3 regions of the Marinobacter sp. EVN1 genome follow, and region 2 is predicted to be linked to each of the others. Evidence: predicted binding sites of a transcription regulator. Region 2 holds the regulator's gene; each other region holds the start of a gene.

What was found. Region 2 encodes FliA, which starts transcription of late flagellar genes. Its sites were predicted from a motif close to CTAAAGTTTNNNNNNNNNNNGCCGNTAA; they were not measured.
Region 1: the regulator FliA is predicted to act here: its motif matches at 2,114-2,141, upstream of fliD (flagellar filament capping protein FliD).
Region 3: the regulator FliA is predicted to act here: its motif matches at 3,669-3,696, upstream of Q674_RS40525 (methyl-accepting chemotaxis protein).

Annotation. Positions count from the first base shown of each region.
Region 1 is NZ_AXCB01000023.1:10,903-20,878, forward strand. It holds gene Q674_RS31680 (argininosuccinate synthase) at 1-68, opposite strand, end outside; gene fliS (flagellar export chaperone FliS) at 202-606, opposite strand; gene fliD (flagellar filament capping protein FliD) at 670-2,076, opposite strand; gene Q674_RS31695 (flagellar protein FlaG) at 2,270-2,707, opposite strand; gene Q674_RS31700 (flagellin) at 2,785-3,615, opposite strand; gene Q674_RS31705 (6-hydroxymethylpterin diphosphokinase MptE-like protein) at 3,782-5,896, opposite strand; gene Q674_RS31710 (flagellin) at 6,180-7,349, shown strand; gene Q674_RS31715 (class I SAM-dependent methyltransferase) at 7,468-8,340, shown strand; gene Q674_RS31720 (cytidylyltransferase domain-containing protein) at 8,337-9,023, shown strand; gene Q674_RS31725 (N-acetylneuraminate synthase family protein) at 9,020-9,976, shown strand, end outside.
Region 2 is NZ_AXCB01000070.1:167,364-177,339, forward strand. It holds gene flhA (flagellar biosynthesis protein FlhA) at 1-1,008, shown strand, start outside; gene flhF (flagellar biosynthesis protein FlhF) at 1,064-2,377, shown strand; gene Q674_RS38025 (MinD/ParA family protein) at 2,451-3,263, shown strand; gene Q674_RS38030 (RNA polymerase sigma factor FliA) at 3,296-4,039, shown strand; gene cheY (chemotaxis response regulator CheY) at 4,200-4,583, shown strand; gene Q674_RS38040 (protein phosphatase CheZ) at 4,605-5,390, shown strand; gene Q674_RS38045 (chemotaxis protein CheA) at 5,409-7,532, shown strand; gene Q674_RS38050 (protein-glutamate methylesterase/protein-glutamine glutaminase) at 7,566-8,711, shown strand; gene Q674_RS38055 (flagellar motor protein) at 8,711-9,451, shown strand; gene motD (flagellar motor protein MotD) at 9,471-9,976, shown strand, end outside.
Region 3 is NZ_AXCB01000070.1:703,144-713,119, reverse strand. It holds gene recQ (DNA helicase RecQ) at 1-42, shown strand, start outside; gene Q674_RS40535 (YiiD C-terminal domain-containing protein) at 26-580, opposite strand; gene Q674_RS40530 (transporter substrate-binding domain-containing protein) at 782-1,690, shown strand; gene Q674_RS40525 (methyl-accepting chemotaxis protein) at 1,715-3,601, opposite strand; gene Q674_RS40520 (bifunctional GNAT family N-acetyltransferase/carbon-nitrogen hydrolase family protein) at 3,757-5,277, shown strand; gene Q674_RS40515 (hypothetical protein) at 5,436-5,834, shown strand; gene Q674_RS40510 (helix-hairpin-helix domain-containing protein) at 5,881-6,513, shown strand; gene senB (selenoneine biosynthesis selenosugar synthase SenB) at 6,562-7,527, opposite strand; gene Q674_RS40500 (putative selenate ABC transporter substrate-binding protein) at 7,698-8,576, shown strand; gene Q674_RS40495 (phosphonate ABC transporter ATP-binding protein) at 8,576-9,226, shown strand; gene Q674_RS40490 (PhnE/PtxC family ABC transporter permease) at 9,245-9,976, shown strand, end outside.

The DNA.
Region 1 (9,976 bases), on a different contig from region 2:
CACCGAACGATGACGGAAGTATCCAGGCCACCGGAATAGGCCAGCACCACCTTTTTAATATCAGACATGCCCTTGCTCCAGACTGAACAGAATGGATGTGTTGAAAAGAAGGGCAACATTGTACGGGATGGCGGGGGGAATGGCTATAAAGCCCCTACCCTGCCAAAGGATAGGGGCGCCATGGGAGGTAATTGTGCGAAGTTAGCCAGCGGCCTGGGATTGCTGGTTTACCACCTCTTCGCGGATGCCGTCCCAGCCTTCTTTGATTGAACGAAGCAGTTCAATCACTTCATCCAATTTCGCAATATCATTCTTGGCGTTGGCCTGCGACAAAGCACGCTCCATATAGTCATAAAGCGCCTCTAGTCGCACCGCTAAGTCGCCACCGTTATCAAAATCCAGGAAACCGCGCAGTCCTCCAATAATTTCAAGAGCCTTGCAAATGAGCTTGCCCTTGCCCTCAAAGTCCCTTGCCTGAATCCTTGCCTTTGCCATGTTTATGCGCTCAATGGCTCCGCTGTAAAGCAGCTGAATCAGTTTGTGCGGGTCTGCATCAGTGATACTGGTTTGGGTGTTTACGCGCTGGTATGCCTGTAAACCGTTCATAATCAACCTCTTTCCGCGATATTCTTTGTCGTTTTAGGGACGACAGAAATCAAACTTTCGCCTTTAATTACCGCTACTATTCTGCGGTGCCAAAGCTGCCAATTGCTGCTGTACATAATTGCCAGTACTTTGAATCTGAGAAATCAACTGATCTGCCGCAGAAAATTGCCGAATCAACCTTTCCTCATAACTAGCAATCCGGTCATCTAGCTCAAAACGCTCATCTTCAATACGTTCAAGTGTCTTGCTGAGACCTTCTGTTCGGTTTGCCAGCGTGCCGTCACTGGCCAAAAACTTTTCAACCGAATCCACCATCTGGCGTGCAATTCCGTCCCCACTTTCCGACTCAGAAAAAAGCGCCGTCACCTCATCAGGATTAGCTTTTAGCTGCTCTTTGAACTTAGTCTGATCAAATTCAAGCTTACCACTGCTCGGATCCGTCGTGATGCCAATATCTGCCAACATACGAACCGGCGAATCTTCCAGCCCCGTCGGAACTGACGTCAGCATTTGGCGCAACTCGCTCTGAATGGCACGGATCGCCGAATCACCATTCAAAACCCCGCCTCTTTCAGAGGCAGGGTTGTATCCGGCAACACTTTTAACCTGATCTTGGAGCGTATTGAACTTGTCGACGAAGGCCTGCACCCGGCCAGTCACCTCATCAGGATCTTGAGCAATTTTAACCGTTGAGGTTCCAGTTTCCGTCAGAGTGAAAGTGACACCATCAACAACCCCCTCGACAGTGTTGCTCGACCGCGTCACTTCAATACCGTTGATATCCAAAATCGCATCTTTAGCAGCTACGGTTTGCTCCATATTAGAAGTAACGCCATCAAAGACAAACTGAGACAAACCACTCATGTCGATGTCATTACTATCGTTATCTGTCACCGAAATCGAGACCTCATTGGCGGTACCAGATTCATCCGACGACATTACCAATCTATAACCACTACCGGTGTCCACGATACCCGCAGAAACTCCGGCATTTGCACCGTTAATGGCTTCAGCGATTCCCTCAAGAGTATTATTAGACTCGTCAATGACAATATCCGTTGCATTGCCTCCCACGTTCAAGGTCAATGTACCGGTTCCGACTGGAGTGGTATCACGATCCGTAAATTCAGTAGAAGCCAAAGACTGAGCACGAGCCAACTGTTTCACATCTAGGTTATAACTGCCCCTGCTCGCTTCAGAAGACTCAACAGTGACACGAACTACGGATTCATTCGATGAAGAAGCAGTATACGCGCTCATACTGTCAGACTTGCTCAGCGCTTCCATAGGAGAGCGCAGAGCTTCAAGAGCACTACGAATCCGTCCATAGGCAGAAATTTTTGCCTGGGTCTCAGATTCTCGCCGGTCGAGACGCATTTCAGTAGGCGCGCGCTCTGCCTCAATGAGCTGGTTAACCAGATCATTGGTAAAAATACCCGAACCGGCTCCTAACGATGAAATTGCTGCCATAAATCTGCCTCCTAAAAAGGCTTTTGCTACGACCTAGTTAACGGCCGAAGGCGGCAAAGCTTTGCCACTTTCTCAACGATTTAATGTTACAGTTCGTAACGACAAAACCAGCTATAAACAAAATCACCGCCGGATCCTTGCGGATGCGGCGGCGCTGAACAACCGTAACCCAATGCCGGCCAGCGGCAAAAAATCACACCTTCACATTGAATAACGTCAGCGGTTCATCCTGCTGCAATTTTTCTGCCAACCTCAAAGCAACCTCATCCGGAATCTGGCGAATAACTTCTTGAGTCTGTTGATCAACTACCTTGACGATGGCTTGCCCTCGTTCGCTATCCACCTCGAACTGCAAGTCCCTGCTGACCGACTGCACGTAATCGTTCAACTGAGACACTGCCTCATCCAATTGCCCGGCCGGTTCAACAGACCTCGCCATCACTTTGCCTGCCCCGGGCGACTCCTGGGGCTTAAGCGACTCGATCCGCGACGCTTGCTCAACTGATGAGGCTACTACCTGAGCGGAGACGATACTACCGTCGTTCTGAGGCGACGCGTTTGCCCGAGCCGGAGACTGGCTACCGTAACGCACCAATTTGAGATCCGGGCTATTCAGGTTCACGTCATTCATGACTCACCTCACTTTCCTGATACGGCGCAAGCCGGCTCTCCTAGTGGAAGAGCCGACGGTTCACCGTGCTACCCCAATTACTGCAGGAGGGATAGAACCTGATTTGGCCGAGCATTAGCCTGTGCCAGCACTGAGATACCAGCCTGCTGCAATACATTGGCCTTGGCCAACTTCGCCGATTCCGAGGCAAAATCTGCGTCGAGAATCCGACTTTGTGAGGCACTCAAATTTTCAATGCTGTTGCCAAGATTAGAAATAGTGCTTTCAAAGCGGTTTTGCACAGCACCCAAAGTTCCTCGCAAACCGTTCACGGTGTCGAGAGCAGCATCAACCTGATCCAGCAGACTCTGAGCGCCTGCCACAGTTGACGCAGTCGCCGTAACACTTAATCCACTTGCCGCAACATTGATATTTGTAGCGATACTAATAGAGATACGATCAACTGCCGAGTTGTTTGCACCGACTTGGAACTGCTGCGCTGTGAAAGTTCCATCCAACAAGGCAGTTCCGTTGAACTTAGTTACAGAACCAATTCGATCTATCTCGTCTTTACGCTGACTAACTTCTTGGTTCAGAGCGATACGGTCTTTATCGCTATTCGTAGCGTTCGCAGACTGTACAGCCAGCTCACGAATTCGCTGCAAGTTGTTGGTGACTTCATCTAAAGCACCCTCAGCTGTTTGCGACAAAGAAATACCATCATTTGCGTTCCGCTGGGCAACCGTCAGACCCCGAATCTGGGCATCAAATTTGGTCGCGATCGCCAAACCTGCGGCATCATCTTTAGCGGAGTTAATCCGAAGGCCGGAGGAAAGGCGTTGCAGAGCCTGATCACCTAGATTTTGAGATTTTCCAAGCTGGTTTTGGGCGTTGATAGAGGCAACGTTGGTATTGATACCCAGAGCCATAGTATTTCCCCTTAATAACAAGTCATCACTTCGAGAAAAGGTCGTCGCCGAGAAACGCACCTTGTAGCTAGCGCGACCCTGTTATCTGACTTAACGACCGCACCAAGCGATGCTTTAGAAAAAAACGACACTCTTTTGTTAAACTTTGTAAATTGAGGCGGCTGAGTTATGACCACCCCGGCTCCTTTGACTCGAAATTCATTTTCATCCAAGGATCTTCTTCCAATCGCTCTTGCTCAGCTACAACCCCCGAAAAATGCTCGGCAACTTCATCAAGGAACTTCAACAGCCCCTCCCGCCAGGTTGTCATAAAAGCTGGCAGATCCTCATCCTCGCAGGCGAAACCATGACATAAAGCCACATGTACAAAATGCAGCACTGTTCCGCCTAAAACCCAACTTTGGTACTGCTGCGCCGCAGTAACCGGTTTTTTTTCCGTTAACCCGGAGGTTTTGGATACAAGACGGAGCGTATTCGCAAGCAAGGCCAAGTCCTTGCGGCCACGTAAACGCTCTTTTGAGATTATTTTTTTCAGAAGCGCCGCCCCCCTCTCCAATTCGCCTTCCACAGATGGCATGGCATCATCGAGGGTGGACCTGGAGATGCTCCGACTGTTGCTCTCGATTAGGTTTTCAAGGTCAGTCATCTCATCGTGAGTAAAGCGATTTACGGTTGACTCAAATTCATGTGGAGCCAACCAAAGTGCGCCCTCAACTGCAGCGCCATCTGAACAGTTGAAAACCTCTGTCTCTGGCGCCTTTCTTGCTATTTCTCGAAGAAAACCCTCAACATTGACCTTTGCTGCATAATAATCGAAGCGGGTTTGAACCACCCCAATTCCAGAGGCCGCAGGCACTGAGAAATCCTGCCTTTTAGATTCGCCTACCCACTTACGAAGCCCAGCCGCTACCTCACCGACAGCTTTTTCGCCATATACCGAATATGACGAATGATCATGAGCATTATCTACATAACCAAAATCCGTCCCGAGCATGAATATCTTTCTACAACCCAAGGTATGAAGTATCGATAACGCTGCATTTACACAGGTCGGGTTACAATTAACAAATCCGTCCTGACCAACACCAGCCAACCACGATAGAGCGCTATCAAACCTATAAAATGTGTAGGCTCGGCCAAACAACGAAGCAACCTTGGGATTGACTTCATTGCCCGCCAACAACGTGGTTTCCTTCAACAGATCACTGCCAAGTTCTGAATGAAGCTCGTAGATCATGTAATTCGGATCTAGTTCAACATGCAAATCAGGCTTTATCCCGGCGGTTAAAAGCGGCCGAAGCCCTGTACCGGCACTAACAACGACAACCCGATCCCTGATCGCCACGAGGCTGCTTAATCGTTCATCTAACGAGGGTCCACTGCCAACGATTACTACCGGCTTGTTGTGACCACTGAGGTTTCTCCGTGGAAGATACTTGATTCCAAGGCGACAGTTGGCAATTGAATTTTTTAGGCGCATCAACTCGTCGTCGTAGTTCGACCAGCTCGCAGCAACAAGCGCAAGGTCCCGACCAACATCCATAGCGACTCTCGCTAACTCAATGTCCGCTAGGTGGTTATAGTAGAGCGTTGTGTAAGGATAAAGTGGGACACTATGGGCCAAATGCCGGGATAATAGATCCCTCAATTCCATCTCGCTGGAGGCAAAACCGATCGCGAAGTTTAAGGAAAAACCTTTCTTTTGAAAGGTAGAACAGATCTTTGCCCAGTCTACGGTGAACAAGCTCAACGCAAATTTTTCAGGCTCCCTCTCCACCACAATGGCGTTGACTATTGTCGCTTGCTCAACCATCGATTCGATATGGAATCCTAAGCCACACCCCAGGAAAACAATCGAAGGAAACACGCTGCCACGCTTATAGCCTTGAAAATTTTCAGGGGTTACTGGACTCATCTCTATAATTCTTTGAATGCTACGCGCTGCAAACCTCTGTTTATTGTAAGAACTAGGCCAAGCCGGACTATACGTCAGAAACCTCCTATCCGGGCGATGGTCTTTTAAGAAGTCACGCACCTCGTCACGTGAGTATTCACGCGCAAGCCCTCGATAGCATGACCGACCATCAAACGTCATATCGACATCCTTTTCACCAGGAGTGACAACCAACTCGGCGCGGGTCAGCATCAGATTGTCAAGCATCTGATAGATGCGCGGAAGATGAACCTTGAAATAGTTGAGGTTCTTCTCCTTTCGCTGCAGGTATATGCGCGCCGGATCATCTTGATGGCTCACCATTAGGGCTATCTCCGTAAATTCCAAAAATATGTTTCAGGCTGGCATTTACTTTGCCAAAACAGGTTGTTTTTTACCACGCGTTTAACAATCAACTCATGAAGACGGCAATAGCTTGCCGTCAAAATTTCACCGCACCTTCCTTCCGAACTTCTTGGAAATACCATATCCAACTGTATTAATTACGTTTTTTTACATCTGGCACGATCAAAGCATCCAGTAAAACAAACGAGCATTATCCTACTAGTCAAACAGGCGATACCATCTTGAGGTATTGCCAATCCCAGAGCACCGATGCAGGGAGATCCAAATGCCTCAGGTAATAAACACCAACATTGCGTCACTGAACGCACAAAGAAATCTGAACTCCTCTCAAAATGATGCGAACACCGCGTTACAGAGACTTTCTTCAGGATTGAGAATTAACTCGGCGAAAGACGATGCTGCTGGACTTGCTATTTCCGAACGTTTTCAATCGCAAATTAAGGGTATCGATGTTGCCATTAGAAACGCCAACGACGGGATTTCATTGGCACAGACGGCGGAGGGCGCTTTGGATGAGGTGACTTCTAACTTGCAGCGAATTCGTGAGCTAGCCGTTCAGTCAGCTAATGCGACAAACAGCCCTTCTGACAGGGAAGCTCTGAACCAGGAAGTCCAACAACGTATCCAAGAGATTAACCGGATTGCCAGCCAAACCTCATTTAATGGTTTGAAGATACTTGATGGCAACTTCAACACCCAGACGTTTCAGGTGGGAGCAAATACGGGCGAAACGATCAGCGTAAGTGGCCTTGATGCTCGCGGTAACATGATAGGTGGCGTGGTGAACGAAACAAGCGGCATACTCTCACTGACAGACGCTTCATCAAAAACATTGGGAGACATCTTTAACGATGGCGAAACCACCAATTTGACTGTTGACATATCGGGTGTCAGCGGCGCTTTCCCATCGATTAGCATTACTGCAGCAGGCTCATTACAAGATGTCGTCGGTGCCATAAATGCCGAAACTCGAAATACGGGGGTCAGTGCATACCTAAACAGAACCAACAACGAAATTTTGCTATCGTCTCAGTTTGGTGAACAATACTCGATAGACATCGGAGTGAATGGCGGCACAGCCCTCTCTGGGATAGCATTGGATCCAGCAACAAATACCATTTCAGTCAATGATACGGACGTCTCGGATCAAGCCGGAGCTGACCTAGCTATGATCAACGTCGACTACGCGATCGAAACGATTAACGGCTATCGTGCCCAACTCGGTGCAGTTCAAAACCGGTTCGAATCAACCATTGCAAATCTCAGCACTACCTCAGAAAATCTGTCTGCGTCGAACAGTCGAATTCGAGATGCAGACTTTGCCAAGGAGTCTGCTGAACTAGCAAGGACGCAGGTACTGCAACAGGCGGGCCTGTCAGTGCTAGCGCAAGCAAATGCGCGCCCCCAACAGGTACTACAGCTTCTCCAAGGGTAAATTGGGCATCCCTAGAAAGGGGGCTCAACCTGCCCCCTTCCTAGGCGGAACCAAGAGCTGCCCCATCATTCAAAGGACATGCTAAGCTATACCCAGTTGAAATATAGTGAGGCTCAATATGCAGCCCAAAGCTGTTTTTCAGGCCCTAATGGAGGGGGATTTTCTTGACCCCAAAAGGGCAACTATAATTTGGGAACGATGCCGGGATAGAGAGATACTCGTGTTCGAGGATGAGAGATCTGGTGTAATCTATCTGGATCCATCTCATACCGGCAACCCTCCTGACTACTACAAAACGAAAAACGTCCCTTCGGGTATCAAACCCAGAAATGACATGGACGTGGCAGACACTGATCGCCGAGATCAATTGTTAAAGCCAATAATAGCTAACAAGCGTTGGCTGGACTTCGGTTGCGGTGCAGGTTTTCAACTTCGAAAGAGCCATGAGTATGCATATGATCTTCTGGGTTTCGAGCTGAATGCGAATAATCTAGAGTCACTTAAAGCCGACGGACACACAGTAACCGATTCTCCTAAAGAGATAATCAAATTCAGACCCGAAATTATAAGCCTGTTCCATGTCCTCGAACATTTGGATGACCCAATTTCACATCTAGAGTTTCTGCAGAAATCCTCCGCTCCTGGCGCTAGGCTTGTGGTTGAAATTCCCCACGCACGGGATTGGCTACTTCATCACGGCCCCAGCTCATTCAAAGATTTTACTTTCTGGTCAGAACACCTTGTTTTACACACCAAAGAGTCACTACGGTATATTTTAGAGGAAGGTGGATGGTTGGTAGATGAGATAATTAACGTTCAGCGCTACCCCTTGTGGAATCACTTAGCATGGTTCGAACTAAACAAGCCAACAGGAATAGGCCGGAGCGCACTTGATGAAAGCAGCCGTCAACTCGCCAATGCCTATCAAGCCTTTCTCGCTGCTAGAAACCAAACTGATACCCTCGTTGCACTAGCAAGGAGCAGACCTTGAATAATAGATACATAGCTCTGATTCCTGCTCGATCAGGCTCTAAAGGTATACCAAATAAAAATATACTAAACCTATTGGGTCAGCCCCTGATTTTCTGGAGCATTCAACAGGCATTGGCCTGCACAAAAATAGCCGAAGTGTTCGTTTCGACAGATTCCCCGGCGATCGCTGATATTGCCAAAAGAAATGGAGCTAAAGTTCCGGAACTGCGCCCTGCTCACCTCGCCGAAGACGCCACTCCGACCGAAGATGTAATGCTGCAAGTTGCCCAAGATTGGCTCGACTGGGAACCGAATACAGTAATGATATTACTTCAACCCACCTCGCCTTACCGGCGGCCGGGTACGATAGCAAGCGCAATTGAGCTTTTTGAAAAACAAAATGCAGATTCTCTCGTATCTGTGTGTGAAAGCCACTCGTTTTTCTGGAAGAACCCGTCGATGCCTTCAGCACAGTACGATTACATGTCAAGGCCGCGCCGGCAAGATCTGGCTCCTTCTGAGCGACCGTACAAGGAAAATGGATCGATATATATGACAAGACTTCCGATCCTCAAGGCGTTCGGTAATCGCTTGGGCGGAAAAATAGTAATGTTCTGTATGACTGAACAAGAGTCTTGGGAGATCGACTCTCCAACGGACTTTAAAATAGTTGATATGTTGATGCAGCAGGAAAAGCGATGATAATAGAACGCAACATAACGCCTTATACTGTTTTTGCAGACGACGAAATCAGCATTGCTCTACAAAAAATAAGTGCAAACAAAAGCGGGTTCGTTTTTGTTGTCGCGTCCAATGGAGTATTAGAAGGCATTCTCACCGACGGAGATTTTCGTAGATGGTTATTGAGAACAGAGAACTTTGATCTTACGCAACCGGTTTCGGTGGCTGCAAATTGTAACTTCATCCACGCTGCAGAATCTTCATCCAACTCGAAACTAGAGGAACTACTCTCGTCAAGAGTGAAATACCTACCTCTGCTTGATTCAAATCAGAGGCTCGTAGCGATGGCGCTGCATGAAAAGGCGTCTATCGAAATAGATAACTTCTGCATACACGAACTCAGTAAAACCTTCATAATTGCAGAGATTGGAAACAATCATAATGGAGACATCCTGCTGGCTAAGCGACTTGTTGACGAAGCCGTAAAGGCTGGCGCCGACTGTGCGAAATTTCAACTTCGCGATATGGAGTCAGTTTACAGAAATGTATCAGACGACGGCGAGGATCTAGGAGCTGAGTATACACTTGATTTACTGAATCGGTTCCAGTTATCAAAACACGAAATGTTTCAAATCTTTGACTACTGTAAAGAGAAAGGCATACTTCCCCTATGTACTCCGTGGGACGAATCAAGCTTAGAACGGCTTGAAAGTTATGGCATGTCAGCTTACAAGGTAGCGTCAGCGGATCTCACCAATCATGACCTTCTACAAAAGCTAACCGGCACTGGAAAGCCTTTAATATGTTCAACAGGAATGTCAACTGAACGGGAAGTGAAAACAGCTATAGACTTATTAGATAGATCAGGTTGCCAGTACATTCTATTGCACTGCAACTCTACTTATCCTGCTCCATTTAAAGATATAAATCTCAGGTATTTAGAACGACTAAAAGAACTTAGTTCTTCTGGCATT
Region 2 (9,976 bases):
GTGGGTTACCGGCTGATCCCGCTGGTAGACAAATCCCAGGGTGGACAATTGCTCAGTCGGATCAAAGGGGTTCGTAAGAAGCTTTCGCAGGATCTGGGCTTCCTCATGCCTTCGGTGCACATTCGCGACAACCTGGATCTTATGCCGAACGTCTACCGGATTACCCTGATGGGCGTGACCATTGCCGAGGCCGAGATCCATCCGGAGCGGGAGCTGGCCATTGATCCGGGGCAGGTGTTTGGCAAAGTTGAAGGCATTGCCGGCAAGGACCCCGCCTTCGGCCTGGACGCCATCTGGATTGAGTCCGACAGGAAGGATCAGGCCCAGACCCTGGGGTACACCGTGGTGGATGCGAGTACCGTGGTGGCGACACATCTGAATCAGATCCTGCAGAAACACGCTCATGAACTGATTGGCCACGAAGAAGCCCAGAAGTGGCTGGACCAGTTGGAGAAGATTTCGCCCAAGCTGGCGGAGGAACTGGTGCCGACCACGATTTCCATCAGCATCCTGTTGAAAGTTTTGCAGAACCTGTTGAAAGAAGAAGTGCCGGTGCGGGATATGCGCTCCATTGCCGAGGCCATCGTGAACGTGCATCCAAAGAGTCAGGACCCGAAAGTACTGACCACGGTAGCCCGCCAGGCGCTGCGCCGGATGATTGTTCAGAGTATTTGTGGCAACGACGCCGAAATCCCTGTTATCACGTTGGATCCAGACCTGGAACAGTTATTGCTGAAGTCTGTTCAGCAGAGTCAACAATCCGGCGGTCAGGATGACATTGGTCTGGTGCTTGAGCCCAACATGGTGGAAAAGCTGCAACGATCCCTTCAGGACAGCGTGCAGCGCCAGGAAATGCTCGGCAAGCCCGCCATCCTGCTGGTTTCGGGGCCCTTGCGGCCAGTACTGGCGAAGTTTGCCAGCTACGGGGTAGAGCGTTTGCATGTGCTCTCTTACCAGGAAATCCCGGATAACAAACAGATCACGATAGTCGCTTCTGTGGGTCAATAAACCGACGGAGCATCGCGGGGAGCCAGAGTGCTTGCCGGTGGGAGGATGAAACAGCATGAAAGTAAAACGGTTTTTTGCGCAGTCCATGGCTGAGGCCCTGAAGCAGGTAAGCCACGAAATGGGGCCGGATGCCGTTATTCTGTCTAACCGCCGGGTTGATGGTGGTGTTGAGATCGTGACGGCACTCGACTACGACGAAAACATGGCGCGTCAGCGTCTTGGCGATAGGGCGGTTGAAGCCACCAACGGCTCCCGGCTGGCAGAGATGCAGGCCGAGCAGCATCGTCGGCTGGAAGAGGAGCTGAACCGGTCCCGCAGTCGCATTCGTGAGGTTCGGGAAAAGCGCGCAGGAAGTGGCGCCTCAGGTGGCGTGGCGTCGTCCTTGTCTTTCGAGACTGCCGATTTTCCGGCGTCACGTCCCAGTGATGAAGCGCTGGCAAAGCCGTTTGCGGGTAGCGAATCCGGCGCCGGTGGCTATGCCGATGAACTGGCCAGTATGCGTGCCGAAATCAGCTCTCTGCGTGATCTGGTCAGTGGTAAGGCTGCAACTGCCACGCCGACCGGCAACAGCGCAGTTCAGCAACGATTGGCCGAGCGCCTGCAGGAGTTCGGTTTGGGCGCGGAGCTGGCCGGCTCTCTGTCCCGTCGGCACCGGGCCGGGCGTCTGGAGGACGGCTGGAAGCAGTCACTGAAAATGCTGGCGACCGGCGTTCGTACCGGTCGCGAAGACTGGCTTGATGCCGGCGGTATCTATGCCCTGGTCGGGCCAACCGGGTCTGGCAAAACCACCACCATTGGCAAGCTGGCGGCCCGCTACGTCCTTGAGCATGGTCCGGATTCGTTGGCACTGGTGACCACCGACCGCTATCGTGTGGCCGCTCATGAGCAGCTCTTCGTGTTCGGCCGCATCCTGAATGTGCCCGTGCGTGTGGTGGATGAGAGCCATTCCCTGGATGACATTCTTGATGAGTTATCGGATCGACACCTGGTGCTGATTGACACTGCCGGCCTGACCAGTGCCGACCGCGGTTACCAGGAACAACTGGCGGAGTTGGCTCGCAGCGATCACAATATCCGTACACATCTGGTGGTCTCCGCCACCAGTCAGCCACGTATCATGAAATCCGTGTGGCATTGCTATAAGATGGCAAACCTTGCAGGCTGCATCATGACCAAGATTGATGAGGCCCTGACCCTGGGCGAAGCGCTCGGGTTCGTTATGGAGACCAGCTTACCGGTGGCCTGGTACACCGATGGCCAGAAGATACCGGAAGATCTCCAGAGGGCGGAGGCCATTCCGTTAGTGCGCCTGGGCGTAGAACGGCTTAAGGCCGTGCAGAGCGCACAGACAGTCGCCGAAGGTGCCTGAGCCTCGTTGGCGACCAGAATAAAACACCGGCACGCGTGCCCGTACAAGAACGTAGTAAGAGACTGATAACAGTATGAGCAGACCACATCCGGTTCAGGTGATTGCGGTTTCCGGCGGCAAGGGCGGTGTCGGCAAGAGCAATGTTTCGGTCAATCTCGGTATCGCCCTGGCCCAGAAGGGGCGCCGGGTTGTCTTGCTGGACGCGGATCTCGGGCTCGCCAACATCGATGTGTTGCTCGGCATTACCGCCAATCGAAATCTGCAAGACGTACTCAGCGGCGATTGTGATCTGAAAGACGTGCTGGTGAATGGCCCTGGTGGTATCAAGATTGTACCGGCTTCCTCCGGCACTCAGCGTATGACCCAGCTCAGCGCCATGGAACATGCCGGCCTGATCAACGCTTTCAGTGAGCTGGGCGACCAGATTGACGTTCTGATTGTGGATACCGCCGCAGGTATTTCTGAATCGGTGGTCAGCTTCCTCAGGGCCTCGCAGGAACTTCTGCTGGTGGTCTGCGACGAACCTACTTCCATTACCGATGCCTACGCGTTGATCAAGCTGATGAACCGGGATTATGGCACCAACCGCTTCCGTATCCTGGCAAACCAGGTCCGCAATGAGCAGGAAGGCCGCCATCTGTTTGAAAAACTGACCCGGGTCACCGAGCGTTTTCTGGATGTGGCACTACAATATGTAGGTATCGTGCCTTACGACGAGGCCGTCAAGAAAGCCGTCCAAAGACAGAAAGCGGTATTGGATGCCTATCCGAGGGCGAAAGCCTCGCTGGCTATCCGGGCTCTGGCCGAAAAAGTGGACAGTTGGCCTTTGCCGTCCTCTCCCAGGGGGCATCTCGAATTCTTCGTGGAGCGGCTCGTCGAAGTCTGATCTGAATCCAGTCCTACAAGAAAACCGGATACATGACATTGGCGAAAAATCTGGGAATTTACCATCAGGCCGGCGCCAGGAGCCCTTCAGCCCTGATTGAAGAGCATGCGCCGCTGGTCAAGAAAATCGCCCTTCATCTCATGGCCCGGCTGCCGCCATCAGTGCAGCTGGAAGACCTTATGCAGGCCGGTATGATTGGACTGCTGGAGGCCGCGCAGCGCTATTCTTCCGGCAAAGGTGCCACCTTTGAAACCTACGCAGGGATTCGCATCCGCGGCGCCATGGTGGATGAGATCCGCAAAGGCGACTGGGTGCCCCGCTCAGTGCATCGCAACGCCCGGCGAATCGCCAGTGCTATCAAGCAGGTGGAAGATCGTACCGGGCGCGAGGCCCAGGATGCCGAAGTAGCTGAAGAGCTTGGCATTGGTCTGGACGAGTATCATGCCTCACTCGCCGACGCTAACAGCGGTAGACTTTTTAGTCTTGATGAGCTCAATGAATCCGGCGAGCTGCCGATAGAAGAAGCAGAAGCGAGTGATAATCCGCTGGACGGTATTGCTTCAGGCGCTTTCCAGCGAAGTCTCGCAGACGCCATTGAGCAGTTGCCTGAGCGTGAAAAGCTGGTATTGAGCCTGTATTACCAGGAAGAGCTCAACCTCAAGGAAATCGGTGCGGTGCTAGGGGTCAGTGAGAGCCGGGTAAGCCAGATTCACAGCCAGGCGGCGTTGCGACTTCGCAGCCGGCTGGCCGAGTGGCGGGATGGTGACAACGACTGATCGGCCAGGTGCTGTGTTTCTCTTTCAGCAAGCTGTGTAGCTTTTGGTAAACGATGCTTTACAACGTGCGCAAACACCACACAATAAGCGCTTAAGGTAGCAGCCTGCTAGACTTCCAAAAGGCTGAATGAATTCCGGGTGTTACTGACTGGAGGTCCCATTGGACAAGAACATGAAAATTCTCATTGTGGATGACTTCTCCACAATGCGACGCATCATCAAAAACCTGCTGCGAGATCTCGGCTTCACCAATACGGATGAAGCAGACGATGGCAACACCGCGTTGCCCATGCTCCGAAGCGGCAAGTATGACTTCCTGGTGACTGACTGGAACATGCCCGGCATGTCGGGCTTTGACCTTCTGAAGGCTGTCCGTGCTGATGAAAACCTGAAGAACCTGCCGGTTCTGATGGTAACGGCAGAGGCCAAGCGGGACCAGATCGTGGCTGCGGCTCAGGCCGGGGTGAACGGGTATGTGGTCAAGCCTTTCACGGCAGCCGTGCTGAAGGAAAAGATCGAGAAAATCTTCGAACGAATCCAGTAACCAGAGGTCGGATGGCTCGCCATGAGTGATACCAAACAGAACCATCAGGGCCTTGATCCGGAGGTGGCGGAGAAGCTTCAAAAGCAGGCCTCCGACCTGGCCGAGAATGTAAACGCCGGGAATTATGCCAAGGCGATGACCCTGATCAATGAACTGAGCGAGGTTCGCGATCAGAGTCTGTATCGGGAAGTGGGGCGACTGACCCGCAGCCTCCATGAGGCAATCCGGAACTTCCAGATAGACCCGCGTAATGCCGAGCAGAAAGAAGTGCTGTCGAAGATGAGCGACGCTTCTGACCGTCTGGCCTATGTGGTTCAGATGACCAGCCAGGCGGCGAACCGCACCATGGATCTGGTTGAGGAAAGCATGCCGGTGGCTCACGCCATGCGGGATGAAGCGGTTGCCCTGCGGGATGAGTGGCAGCGTCTGCGCCGTCGTGAAATGGAGCCTGCGGAGTTTCGGGAGCTTTACGGTCGCATCGACAAGTTCTTCGCTGGCCTGACGACAGACTCCGACAGTCTGTACCAGAACCTGTCGGAAATCCTTCTGGCTCAGGATTTTCAGGATCTTACCGGTCAGGTTATCCAGAAGGTCACCGCGTTGGTGAAAGAGGTGGAAGACAACCTTCTTGGTCTGGTGGTGATGGCCAGCCACGTTGATCAACTGACCGGCACAGTGCATCAGATTGAAGAAAAAGAAGAATCGGCCGAAAAAGGGGTAGGGCCCCAGATCAAGGCCGATGAGCGGGAAGATGTAGTTTCGGGACAGGACGATGTGGACGATCTGCTGTCCAGTCTCGGATTCTGATAATAAAGAGGGTGACGCATGGCGTTAGATGCTGATGAAGAGATCCTGCAGGACTTCCTGGTAGAAGCCGGCGAGATACTCGAAAAGTTGTCGGAGCAGCTGGTGGATCTGGAGCAGCATCCCGATGACAGCGATCTGCTGAACGCCATTTTCCGTGGCTTCCATACCGTGAAAGGGGGCGCAGGCTTCCTTCAACTGGAGGCACTGGTTAATTGCTGCCACTCTGCGGAGAACGTGTTTGATATTCTCCGGAATCACAAGCGCAAGGTAACACCGGACCTGATGGACGTGGTGCTGGAGGCGCTGGACAACGTTAATGCCATGTTCGAAGAAGTCCGCAACCGGGAAGAACCGACGCCCGCGCCGGACGAACTGATTGAAGCTCTGGATGCACTCGCCAAACCCGAGTCCGAGGATGCACCGGCGGTGGAAGCACCAACCCCGGCACAGGAGCCGTCGTCTGCGGATGTCGGACAGCAAGGGGATCAGGGCGATATCACTGACGAAGAGTTCGAGCAACTGCTGGACGCGTTGGCGGATGAAAAATCCGATGGCCAGAAACCGGTCGGCAACGAGCAGGTGAGCACCCCGGCAGAATCCGCCGGCGGCTCAGACAGTGATGAGATTACCGACGATGAATTTGAGGCCCTGCTGGATCAACTCCACGGCAAGGGCCAGTTTGCCGGCGCGCCTGCGGAAGATGAAGCGCCCAAGGCAGATATCGACACCAGCGGTGGCTCGGAGAAATCATCCGGTGACGCCGATCTGATTTCCGACGACGAATTCGAGAACCTGCTGGACGAACTGCATGGCAAGGGTGCAGGCCCAAGCGCGGGGGCTGCCGCAGGTGAGCCCAAGCCTGCGCCGGCTCCATCAAGCAAGGCCGAACCAGCCCCGGAACCAAAGAAAGCGGAAGCCAAAGCCGAGAGCAAGGCCGCTGCCAAGCCGGCCCCTGCACCTGCCCGTGAGGCCGCACCAGCGGGCGAAACCACGGTTCGGGTTGATACCAAGCGCCTGGACGACATCATGAACATGGTGGGCGAACTGGTGCTGGTGCGTAACCGCCTGCAGCGTCTGGGTTCCGAAAGCGAAGACGAACACATGCACAAGGCAGTGGCCAATCTCGATGTGGTGACCACGGATCTGCAGGCTGCCGTCATGCAAACACGGATGCAGCCGATCAAGAAAGTTTTCGGCCGTTTCCCCAGAGTGGTGCGCGACCTGGCCCGCAGTCTGAAGAAAGAAGTGAATCTGGTCATGCACGGTGAGGAAACCGACCTGGATAAAAACCTGGTTGAAGCTCTGGCCGATCCCCTGGTGCACCTGGTGAGAAATTCCGTGGATCATGGTGTCGAGGCACCGGACGTACGGGAAAAGGCCGGCAAACCTCGCGCTGGAACCGTGACTCTGTCGGCGGAGCAGGAAGGCGACCATATTCTGCTGTCCATTGTCGACGACGGAGCCGGTATGAATCCTGATGTCTTGCGCCGCAAGGCGGTCGAGAAGGGCCTGTACGATCAGGATGCGGCAGACCGCCTTACCGATAACGAATGCTTCAATCTGATTTTTGCGGCCGGTTTCTCCACCAAGGACCAGATTTCCGATGTCTCTGGTCGGGGTGTCGGCATGGACGTGGTGAAAACCAAGATCGGCCAGCTCAATGGGCAGATCAATATCATGTCCGAACAGGGCAAGGGCACCAGCATTATCATCAAGGTGCCGCTGACTCTGGCCATTATGCCAACGTTGATGATCATGCTCGGTGACCAGTCTTTCGCGCTGCCGCTGGTGAATGTGGTGGAGATTTTCCACCTGGATCTGACCAAGACCAACATTGTCGACGGCAAAGAGTGCATTGTCGTGCGGGACAAAGTGTTCCCACTGTTCCACATCAAGCGCTGGCTGGTGCACGGTGCGGCAGGTCAGGGCGAGCCGGAGAATGCGCACGTGGTGATTGTGGCCATGGGGACCAAACAGGTCGGCTTTGTCGTTGATCAGCTGATTGGCCAGGAAGAGGTGGTGATCAAACCTCTGGGCCGGGCCCTGCAGGGGACGCCAGGAATGGCCGGCGCCACCATCACCGGTGATGGCCGTATCGCCCTGATTATTGATGTGCCGAGCCTCCTGCAGCACTACGGCTGAGCAGGAATTTCCGGGATTGTGTAGGAGAAATGGATGACAGTTTCTGTCCTGGTCGTGGATGATTCGGGCTTTTTTCGCAAACGGCTGACGGAAATCCTGACGGCCTCGGGCCAGATTAAAGTGGTAGGCGCCGCCACCAACGGGCGGGAAGGTGTCGAGCTGGCAGAAAAACTGCGCCCCGATGTGATCACCATGGATTACGAGATGCCGGTGATGGACGGCATCTCTGCCGTGCGCGAGATCATGCGCAAACATCCCACCCCGGTTTTGATGTTCTCGTCCCTGACCTATGAAGGTGCCCGCGTTACCCTGGATGCCCTGGAAGCCGGGGCAGTGGATTTCCTGCCCAAGAACTTCGAGGAAATTGCCAGGGACACCAGTCAACTTCAGAAAATCCTTATCCAGCGTATTCTGGATGTGGCCGGTAGCCGCCCGGGTGCCCGATCGGCGCCTGTGGCCCCGAGGCCGGCGGCACCGGCTACGGAACCTCGCCGTGAACCTGTCGAGCGCGCTGGTTCGCGCCTGCATCGCCCGGTAACGACGGAACCGCGTAAAGACCCTGCGACCTCCGAGCCGGTTCGTAAACCCGCCAGAAAAACGGCCGCCAGGCACTACAGTGTGGTAGCCATCGGCACTTCCACCGGTGGCCCCGTTGCGCTGCAAAAGGTGCTCACGGCGTTACCGGCTTCGTTCCCCGCGCCTATTGTGCTGGTTCAGCACATGCCCGCCAGCTTCACTCCGGCCTTTGCTGAGCGGCTCAACAAGTTGTGTCGCATTGAGGTGCGTCAGGCCGAGGACGGCGATGTGCTTCGTCCGGGACTGGCCCTGCTGGCGCCCGGTGGTAAGCAGATGATGATTGAAAGTCGCGGCGGGCAGGCGAAAGTGCGGATTCTTCCGGGTGATGACCGCTTGAATTACAAACCCTGTGTGGATGTTACCTTCGGCTCTTTGGCCAGGAGCTTCCCAGGCAAAACCCTGGGTCTGATCCTCACTGGTATGGGTTCCGATGGCAAGGAAGGCTGCAGGATGATGAAGCAGTCCGGTTCCGTGATCTGGTCCCAGGACGAGAAATCCTCCGTCATCTATGGCATGCCGATGGCTGTGGCCAAAGCCGGACTGAGCGACGAAATTCTGGCGCTGGAAGATATTGGCGCGCGGCTGGTTGAAGGTGTGAGCTGATGGATGTTCTGAGCCTGCTCGGAATCATCCTGGCGTTCGTGGCCATCCTGGGTGGCAATCTGCTGGAAGGTGGTGCTGTCAGTTCACTGTTCAACGGCCCGGCCGGGTTGATCGTGGTGGGCGGAACTCTGGCGGCAACCATCCTGCAAACCTCCTGGCCAATGCTCAAACGTGCCTTCGGTCAGGTTCGCTGGGTGTTTATTCCGCCCTATATCTCGTTGGAAGATGGCATTGGCAAGGTCATCGACTGGAGCGTCAAAGCCCGAAAACAGGGCCTGCTGGGCCTGGAAGGGCTTGCGGAGAGAGAGCCCGAGCCGTTCGCCCGGAAAGGGCTGCAGTTGCTGGTTGATGGTGCAGAGCCCGAGTCCATTCGCAGTATCATGGAAGTGGACCTGGAAACCCGGGAGCAGCGCGATCTGGAGTCGGCCAGGGTCTATGAGGCCATGGGTGGGTATTCCCCCACTATCGGTATTATTGGCGCGGTGATGGGCCTTATTCAGGTCATGACGAACCTGGAAGATCCCCAATCACTGGGGGGCGGCATCGCCACGGCCTTTGTGGCGACCATCTACGGCGTTGCCCTGGCCAACCTGTTGTTCTTTCCGGTGGCCAATAAATTGCGGGGCATCATCAAGGAACGCACCCGTTATGAGGACATGATGATCGATGGCATTATCGCCATTGCCGAGGGCGAAAACCCGAAATCCATCGAATTGAGACTGCGGGGCTTCCTGCAGTAATTCCGGGCCAGGGCTTCCTATGCGCCGTCGCAGACCACCCCAGGATGATCTCCACAACAAGGAACGCTGGCTGATTTCCTACGCGGATTTCATCACGCTTCTGTTTGCCTTTTTCGTGGTGATGTATTCGGTATCGTCCGTGAATGAGGGCAAGTACAAGGTGCTGTCGGAAACCTTCACCGGTGTCTTTAACGCCCCCCAGCGCTCATTGCAACCGGTCACCGTAGGCGGCCAGCCGGTCCGGGCGCCGCAACAACAGCATGAAGATGTTATTCCGCCGCCGGTTACCGAGGCGCCCCGTAATCCGGAACTGGATGCAGAGGGTCGCACCGAGGCTTTGCGAACCATGGCCAACCAGCTTGCCATGGAATTCGACGAACTGATCAATCAGGGGGTAGTGAGTCTGGAAACCAGCAGCGAGTGGATTGAACTCAATCTGCCGAACAGCATGCTCTTTGGCAGTGGTGATGCTGAGCCCCATTACGACTCTTTTGAAGTCATTGAAAAGATCGCCAGTGTACTGCG
Region 3 (9,976 bases), 540 kb from region 2:
GTCTTCCTTCAGGCGCTACGCTCTATCAATCCTGAGGCTTGAACCCCTTCTTGCGCACCCGGTAATGGGCAATGGAGGTGGCAACGTGGTTGCCTTCTTCATCTCTCAGAATGCCTTCCAGAGTGAATTTCGCCCTACCGGTGGCGTCTGCATCGGCGAGGATGGCAGCCACCGCCTCAGGTGGCAGTTCAAATTCCACGGTCACATCAGAATTGGCCGGCTGCAGAAACTCCAGAGTCATTTCCTTCAGGATGGGCGTGTAGGCAGGGCCAAGGTCGAACAGGGTTAACACTCCACCGGGAATCTCCGCCACCAGGAAATAGGCGCCGGCATACAGGCTGCCAAAGTGGTTTTTGTTGCCCTTCAGGCGTACTCGGGCTTTGACGTAGCCGGGGCGAAGCTCCTCAACACTGAAGTGATTACGGGGCGCAAACGGTATCGCCATACCAATAATTCGGTTCACCGCCGCATAACTGCCGGTCTTTTTGAGCCATTCCAGTGGTTGTAGCAGAGTCGCCTTGGGGTCGCTGGAGCTTACCCATTGGCCAGCGGTGCCAATCAGAGAATCAATAAGAGCCATAAAGCCATATCCTGAAGTGCTGCAGAAAACGCGATCTTTACAGCCAGATAAGGCTACTTCAAGAATCTTTTACAGTTTTTTTGAAACCTGTACGTTTCGATTAACGCTTTCTGATCTAAGCTGTAGCCAATGTCTGTAACGTTACCGTTGCTTGCAGCCGGATAACAGGGAAAGGGCACGCAGTTGTACACATTTAATAAAATGGTAACGCGCTTCTGGCCAGCTCTGGCTCTGGCGGCGTGCTTTCAGGTTCAGCCAGCGGCTGCGTCAGAACCCGAAACGGTTCTCACCCGGGACTACATACTCTGGTATCGCAACTACGATAACCCGGCCATTCGTAACCTGGTTGAACTCGCCCTGCACAAAACCTCAGAGTACGGTGAGTTCCAGATCATCCGCAGTGAAGAAATAAGCCAGGGGCGCGCCCTTCGGGAATTGGCCAACCCTCAGAGCCGGATTCTCGACATTGCTAACGTGGCGACGTCGGAGGAACGGGAGACGTTTCTCAACGCCATTCCGGTGCCTGTGGACGGCGGATTGCTCGGGTTCAGAGTATGCCTGGTGTTGCCGGAACAGCTCAGCCTGTTTGAGGGGGTGTCCAGCCTGGACGACCTGCGCAAGCGAGATATCCGTATTGGCCAGGGCGCACACTGGCCAGACACGCCTATTCTCGAAGCTAACGGCATTACCGTGATCACCCATACCCGCTATGAAATACTCTTTGGTATGCTTCGCAATAAACGCTTCGACTGTTACGCCCGCGGTGTGAGCGAAGTTCTGTTCGACCTCGAGCATAACAAAGCCGACGACCTCGTAATCGAACCAAACATCCTGCTGGCCTACACCATGCCATCCTACCTTTTTGTGGCCCCGGACGATCACGAAACCGCGCAACGCCTGCAACTGGGTCTGGAGCGAGCGATCTTGGACGGCAGCTTCGCGGTGTATCTGAAAAACTGGTTTGGCAGAGCGGTATCATCACTGGGCCTTGATCGGCGTACAGTAATCACGTTGGAGAATCCGTATCTTAGTGAAGAATCCAGATATGTCGGGCGTCGAACCCTGGAAAACCTGGAGCGCCGCGTTGAGCTACTGAGTGTCGGAGACTAGCGGGCCATCCCTGGCCGCCACGAATTACACCCGGAAACGGGTTACCTTGTCATTCAGCACACTGCCGATAGTCTCGATGTGGCCACTGTAAACATCGTTCTCGCTGGCCGCCTTGGCCGCTTCCTGGCCCTGGTCAGCAATGCGGGTGATGGACGCATTCAACTCTTCGGTCACCGATGTCTGCTCCTCGGAGGCCGTGGCGATCTGTGAGGTCATCTGACTGATGGCGGTAATCGCCTCTACAATCCGGTTCAGAGACTCCATCGCATCCTGCGCTTTTTCCATACTCACGTTGGATACCGCCGTAGAGGCTTTCATAACGTCTACCGCATCGTTGGCACCTTTCTGCAGCCGCTCGATCATGTTGTTGATTTCTTCGGTGGAAGACTGGGTACGCTGAGCGAGATTCCGAACCTCATCGGCCACCACCGCAAATCCGCGTCCCGCATCCCCTGCCCGCGCCGCCTCAATGGCCGCGTTCAGTGCCAGCAGGTTGGTCTGCTCGGCAATACCCTGAATCACTTCCAGTACGGTCGTAATCGACGAAACATCCTTGCCAAGGGTGTCGATCACCTCAGCGGCAGCGTTAATCTCACCGACGAGCTTCTGCACCGCATCCCGGGACGAAGTGACAGTCTCCAGGGAACCGCGACTTTCCTGGTCCGCATTCTCGGCGGCTTCCGCGGTTTGCTGGGCATTCTGGGCAATCTCACCAGCCGCCGCCGACATTTCGTTGATTGCCGTGGCGATCATATCGATCTCGTGCTGCTGGTTTTCAACGCTGGAACGGCTGTCGCTGGAGGTCTGCCGGAGTGATTTTACGTTTTCCTCCAGCTCGTCACTGCCCTCTTTCACTTCTTTCACAACCTGCTGGATATTCTCAACAAAGCTGTTGAAGCTGCGCGCCAATTGACCAAACTCATCAGAGGCTGAGTCATCGAGACGCTTGGTAAGGTCTGCATCTCCAGAGGCAATTCGTGACATGGCGCCATTCAGTCTGCGAACCGGCGCAAGCAGGAAACGGATCGCAAAGTAGAGCACGATCAACGCAACAATCAGCCCAACCCCGGCGATGACCAGGCCCATGGTCCGAGCCTCGACAATGGGCGCGCTGATCAGGTTCTCATTCACGAACGTGGCAAGGTACCAGTCCACGGCCCGGGCTTCGCTGATGGGATGGAAACTGACGCTCCACTCGGCACCATCGCTCTCAAAACCTTGCAGGGAACCGTCCAGAACCGGCTGCTGGCCGATCATACCGCTGATGTTCTTGCCAACAATCTCGCTGTTGGGATGAAACAGAACCGTGCCGGCATTGTTGATTAATGCCGCATAGCCTGTATCGGCCAACGTAATGGTCGACAACATCCGGTCGATCGTGTTCAGGCTGATATCCATGCCGGCCACGCCAACATAGTTCCCCCGCCTGATAGGCGCCATTGCGGAGATAATGGTCTCATCTGAGGTGGCATCCAGATACGGATCGGTAAAAGATGCCTGCCCCAAACGCTGGGCTTTCTGGTACCAGGGGCGAACCCGGGGATCATAATCGGCTGGAAGCGTGGCCTCCACCTCGGCACTTCGCATCAGCATGCGACCATCTTCGGTGCCAGCATACACATCCTTGATGTTACCGCCTTCCGTCATCGCCTCCATGAGAACGCGGGCATTATCGTCGTTGCCGGTACGTTCCAGTGCCTTCGCCGTCGCTTCCGCCATATCCAGGCGGGTATTGAGCCAATCGGCAATACTCGACGTACTCTGCGCCACCGCATCGCTCATCAACGCGTTGACGTAGCGGTCTGTCGTCGAGCGAAGCCGAATATCGTTGGATATTGTCAGGGCGCCCATAATCAGCACGATCAGGGACCCAATTGCTATGAGCAATTTCTGAGCAAATGATAGGTTCAAGCTGACGGCCTCCAGTCAGGGTTAAAACAAATTGCTTTTATCGTTTAGTGTAGTCGAAACATACTTACTAACGGCAGATGCTGCGAAGTCTTGAACACTCTTTGCTAGAATGCTGAGATCAAAGCACATTCACCAGTTAGACCGGGGAGAACCCTATGGCTCACGAAGAGCTCCACCTGAATCTGCGTAACCTGACACTGGACGACTACGCCCAGCTGCAAGAGCTAATGGATCGGGTTTACGACGATATCGGTGGCGCGTGGCCGAAAGACACCATCAAGGCACTGGTAGAACAGTTCCCGGATGGCCAGATCTGTATTGAAGACAGCGGCCAGCTGATAGCCGTGGCCCTCACGGTTTGCGTGAAATACGAAAGGTTCAGCAACCCTCATGCCTACGACGACCTTATTCTGCGGAACGAGAAGATCTGGCACAACCCGAATGGCGATTCGCTTTACGGCCTGGATGTGTTCATAGACCCGGAATACCGTGGCTATCGACTGGGCCGCCGTCTGTATGAGGCCAGAAAAGAGCTTTGCCGCTCCATGAATCTGCGAGCCATCCTCGCGGGCGGCCGTATTCCCAATTACTTCAAGTATTCTGAGCAATACACCCCGGAAGAATACATCCAGAGAGTGGATCGCAAAGAAATCTACGATCCGATCCTGACATTCCAACTCTCCAACGATTTCCAGGTCACCCGGCTGATGCACAAATACCTGCCGGAAGACCAGAAATCCCTGGGCTACGCCACGCTGCTGGAATGGCGAAACATTCTTTACACGCCGCCGTCTCCCGTACTGAGCGTCAAAAAAACCCAGGTGCGTATGGGTGCGGTGCAGTGGCAGATGCGGGAATTCACCTCGGTGGAAGAAGTGCTCAAGCAGGTTGAGTACTTTGTGGATGCACTGTCGGACTACAAAAGTGACTTCGCCCTGTTCCCGGAGTTTTTTAACGCCCCGCTGATGGGCCTGACCGACCAGATGGATCAGACCCGGGCCATTCGGTTCCTGGCCGGTTTCACCGAACAGTTCCGTAACGAAATGTCGGAAATGGCCGTGAGTTACAACATCAACATCATCACCGGCTCCATGCCGCTGATTGAAGACGACCGGGTCTACAACGTCTCGTACCTGTGCCATCGGGATGGCCGTGTGGACGAGCAGCGCAAGGTGCACATCACGCCCCACGAACGCCGCGACTGGGTTATTGAGGGTGGTGATAAATTCCAGGTGTTCGATACCGATGCCGGCCGTGTCGCCATCATGATCTGCTACGACATCGAATTTCCGGAACTGGGCCGTATCGCCGCCAGCCAGGATGTGGACATTATCTGCGTACCCTTCTGGACCGATACCAAAAACGGCTATCTGCGCGTGCGCCATTGTGCCCAGGCCCGGGCCATCGAAAACGAATGCTACGTGGTGATTACCGGCAGTGTCGGCAACCTGCCGAAGGTGGAAAACCTCGATGTTCAGTATGCCCAGTCTTCGGTATTCTCTCCGTCGGATTTTGCCTTCCCGCATGACGCAGTGATGGCAGAAACCACACCAAACACCGAAATGATCATGTTTTCAGACATGGATCTGGAAAAGCTCAAGCTGGTCAGAAACGAAGGTTCTGTCACTAACCTGAAGGATCGCCGTGTCGACCTTTACGAGCTGAAAACCCGTTAATGGGCAGATTTGGCCCCGCATAGGGGGCCAAATCCTGATTATTTCCATGAACGGGCTACGGTAGATGGCTGACGGCATTGCCAAAAGTTTCTGGCCCGTCTATTGTTTAATAAATGTTCAGAATATCTGGCCGATCTCAATAGCAGAGCAAGCGTTCCATGAACGAAGAACTACCGGACCTGGTCGCACGTTTCCGAATTCGACACGGCATTTTCCGTAAGGAAACCGTAGAAGCGCGACTTTATGAACTCGACAGCTACGGCTGCGTGATGAAAACGGACAAATTGTTTGAACCCGGAGATACCGTGGTTCTCGATCTTGTGATGGATATGCCGTTTGAAGAAATCCGTGCTGAAGGCCTGACCGGCCTGGTCACCGAGAAGAGAAAACACTGTAGCAACTTCTTCTACTCCATTGATTTTGTTGAGTTAAGCACCCAATACGAATCACCGCTTTCCGATAAACTGAGGCGTATAAGAGAAGTTGTTCTCAAGAAACAGAGTCTGAAATCCCGGCGCGGGTCCAGTCCCGCTTCCGGTATGCGACAGATGGCCTGATACCCGTTCACTTCACCTGCACTTCCCTTCCGTAAGGAGACACTCCATGGCAAAGAAAGCCAAACCAAGCGTTGATAAGATCGTCAAGAAAGTAAACAAAGAGTTCGAGAAAACATCCTCCCAGATTGAAGGGCTGATTAACGACGCCCTCAAGCAGTTCGACAATCTGCAGAACCAGGTTCAGGAACCGGTGCGCAAGCTGCTCAAAGACATGGATGAGCTGCGTGACCGTGAAATGAAGCGCTTCAACGACGAATTTGAACGCCGCATGAACGAGTTCCATGAACTGCAGTCGGCGTTGCTGGAGCGCCTGGGTATCGCGTCCAAGGAAAGTGGCAAGTCCGCTTCCAAGCCCAGCGCGTCAACCAAGAAGGCCAGTGGCACCAAAAAAGCAGCTCCTGCGAAGAAAGCCACCGCTGCCAAGCCCGCCGCCAAGAAAGCGAGCACCGCCAAGCCCAAAACCGCAGCTCCGAAAAAAGCGGCCAAGCCGGTAGACAAGTCTGATCTTACTCGTGTGAAGGGCATTGGCCCGGCAACCGCGAAGAAAATGAAAGAGGCTGGCATTACCTCCATTGAGCAGATTGCCAATCCCAGTGATGCTGACAAGCAGAAACTGGAGGCGTTCAAGAGCCTGAAAGGGTTCAGTGAGCTGTCTGCCGAAGCGAAAAAGGTGCTCTGAAACCTGTTTCGCAGGTAAGTGCCTTGTAATCAAGGGTAGGCCAGCGGCCTACCCTTGATTACATCTGGCCAGTGCCCGTTCCAGGCTTTCCAGTTCGCGCTCCGGGGTAAACGTGGACGCAAGAGCGGTTACCTTCGACCGCAATTCCGCGAGAAATTCCGCGTCGGTTTCCGCACGCAACATCAGCCTCGCTAAAGCCTCATCGTCTTTGACCGGGAAATAGCCAGGATAGTCATCGCCCAGCAAACCACGGTTGCCGGGAATGTCCGACGCCAGAATTGGCAAACCCGCCCGGCAGGCTTCCGACACGACATTCGCCCCACCCTCCATAACGGAACTGATCACCATGAGATTGCTCACGGCCATCAGGTGCTCCAGCTTTGGCTTGTCCAGTTCTCCCAGATAATGAAACCGAGGGTTGGACCGGCTCTCTTCCAGCGCCTTTACTCGCCACTCCTCGTTGTGGGCCTTACCGGCGCAGGAAACCACAATGCGGGATTGCTCTGGCAGGTGATAGCAGGCCCAGGCCGCACGCAAAGAATCCTTTTCATCACGGAGATGGCCAATAACGCACACGTGGAACTGGTCTTTCTCTGCCCGGGCGCTGCCAGCGACTGGTGGTTTGGGCGCGGATTGCCGCAGGCACAGCAACTTGTCGTGATGGCGTTCGGGAATATCCTCGGCCACCAGGTCATGCAGACCAATCAACAGATCGGCGGCGTCCATGGAGGCCCGTGTGATGTCCGGAAACTCGTGCTGAAAGCGGTAAATGTCGGTGCCGGTCAGCACCACAATCAAGGGTTTCCCCGGCCACACCTGCCGGTAATGCTTTACGGCTTCAGCGCTTCGCCAGGCGTGCAAGGCTATCAGGCAGTCTGTTTCCTGGCCCTCGTATTGCGTCACCACTTCCACCTGATGATTGGCTGATTCCAGCAACATCTGCCAGCGTAGTGCGGTGGCCCGATTACCTGCTTTTGAGTCCGGGCCAGCCGGAGTTACTATGGTCAGTCGCATGGCGCTCACTTGTCAGGATCTTGAAAAATTGTGCATGTGGCATTGCACCAGGTAAAGCCTTGCCTCGTATACCGGTTCAGACTTGATAGAAATCACGGTATCCTGACTGGGTTTTCAAGTACATGGCAACGTTTTTCACCAAACCCCACCTCGCAAAGGAATGATTCATTATGGCAATCAGCAACCTCAGAAAATGGCTGGCTACGGGCTTGCTCTCCCTGGCAGCCGCAACCACCGTTCAGGCAGACACTTTCGTGTTCACCGCCATTCCGGATGAAGATGAAACCAAACTGGTCGAGCGCTTTCGTGGCGTGGCTGACTATCTTCAGGAGCAGCTGGATGTTGAGGTGCGTTACATCCCGGTGAAATCCTACGCCGCTGCGGTCTCCGCCTTCCGCAATAATCAGGTACAACTGGCGTGGTTTGGCGGCTTGTCTGGTGTTCAGGCCCGCCGACTGGTTCCGGGTTCCGAAGCTATTGCCCAGGGGGTTGAAGATGAAGCCTTCGAGACCTATTTCATCGCCAACACCAGCACTGGAATCCAGCCGGCCGACAGCCTGGATGAGCTGGAAGACGAGCTGCGCGGCAAAACCTTTACCTTCGGTTCCAAAGGCTCTACCTCGGGCCGCCTGATGCCGGAATTCTACATTCGGGATGTCTTCAACGAAGCGCCGGATTCCCTGTTCTCCCGCGTTGGCTTCAGTGGCAACCATACCCGCACTCTGCGCCTGGTCGAGGCTGGAACCTATGAAGTGGGCGCCCTGAACTTCCAGGTTTGGGAAAAGGAATTGGAAAACGGCAACATCGATACCGATTCCGTTCAGGTGATCTGGAAAACCCCCACCTACCCGGACTACCAGTGGACCATCCGTGGTGATGTCGACGAGCGTTTCGGCGATGGCTTCAAGCAAAAGGTGACCGAAGCCCTGCTGAACCTGGACGATCCCGCCTTGCTGGAGAGCTTCCCCCGCTCCGGTTTCATTCCGGCTTCCAATGACGACTACGAGCCCATTCGTGCGACGGCGGAAAACATCGGAATTCTCGATTGATGTCAGGCTTTGATTTCAACGGCCTGACCGCCAGTTTCGACGGAGAGCGGGTTATCGGCCCGCTCTCCTTCCGAATCAACGAAGGCGAACACGTTGGCCTGGTTGGCAAGAGCGGTGCCGGCAAATCCACCCTAATTCGCCTGCTGTACGATCGGCTCGATGGCAAGGCTTCGCTGGTGCCTCAGGGCCTGGGATTGGTCAATGCGCTCCCCGTCTTCCACAATGTGTTTATGGGGCAACTTGACCAGCATGGCACCTGGTACAACACCGTCACGCTGATCCGGCCATTCCGGCGGGACAAAGACGCCATCCGGGCGTTACTGACCGAACTGGGCATACCGGAAAAACTCTGGATTCCGGCGGCGGCGCTGTCTGGTGGGCAACGGCAACGGGTGGCCATTGCGCGGGCGCTTTATCGGCAGGCACCGACGCTGTTGGCGGATGAGCCCATTTCCGCCCTGGACGGGCCAATGGCTCAGCAGGTGATGACCATGCTTACCAATCAATTCACGACCAGTATTGTTGCGCTGCATGATGTGGAGATGGCACTGGCACACTGTACCCGCATCATCGGTATTCAGGATGGCCAGATTGCCCTGGACCAGCCTGCCAGCGAGCTGACAGCCGCTGACATTTCCGTTCTCTACTGACAGGCACCCACTCTCAGCATGTTCGCCTACCCAACCGTACGAGCCAGCTTTATTTTTCTTGCCGTTGCGCTGCTCGGGCTGCTGGTTGCGGACATTGCCATTACCACAGCCAACCCCTGGCAGGATCTTGGCCGCTTCTTTCTGGGCGTGGCCACACCCAATTTTTTCAGTACCGAAGGCTTGCTCACTGCCCTGCTGCGGACCGTAGCTTTTGCCTTCGTGGGCGTAACTCTCGGGAGTATCTGCGGCTTCCTGCTGGCGCTGGTGTACCGCTTTCTGCCAGTACGAATCTTCTGCGCCTTTATCCGTGCCATCCATGAGCTGTTCTGGGCGCTGATCTTTCTTCAGTTTTTCGGTTTCCACCCGCTCACGGGTGTGCTGGCCATTGCCATTCCCTATTCCGGCATCTTCGCCAAGGTCTATTCGGAAATCCTGGAAGAGGCAGACCCGGAACCGGGCCGTCTGCTGCCACCGGGAACCTCATCCATTGCCGCCTTTCTGTATGCCCGTATCCCCGATTGCTGGGTTCAGATGCGCACCTATACGGCCTACCGGCTCGAGTGTGGTCTGCGCTCCTCTGCCATCCTGGGCTTTGTGGGGCTTCCGACTCTGGGTTTCTACCTGGAATCCTCATTCTCCCAGGGTCTGTACTCAGATGCCGGCGCCATGCTGATTCTGTTCTATGTGCTGATCGCCACCATGCCCTTATGGGTTCGCCCCAAACTACTGCCGATCTATATTCTTGCAGCG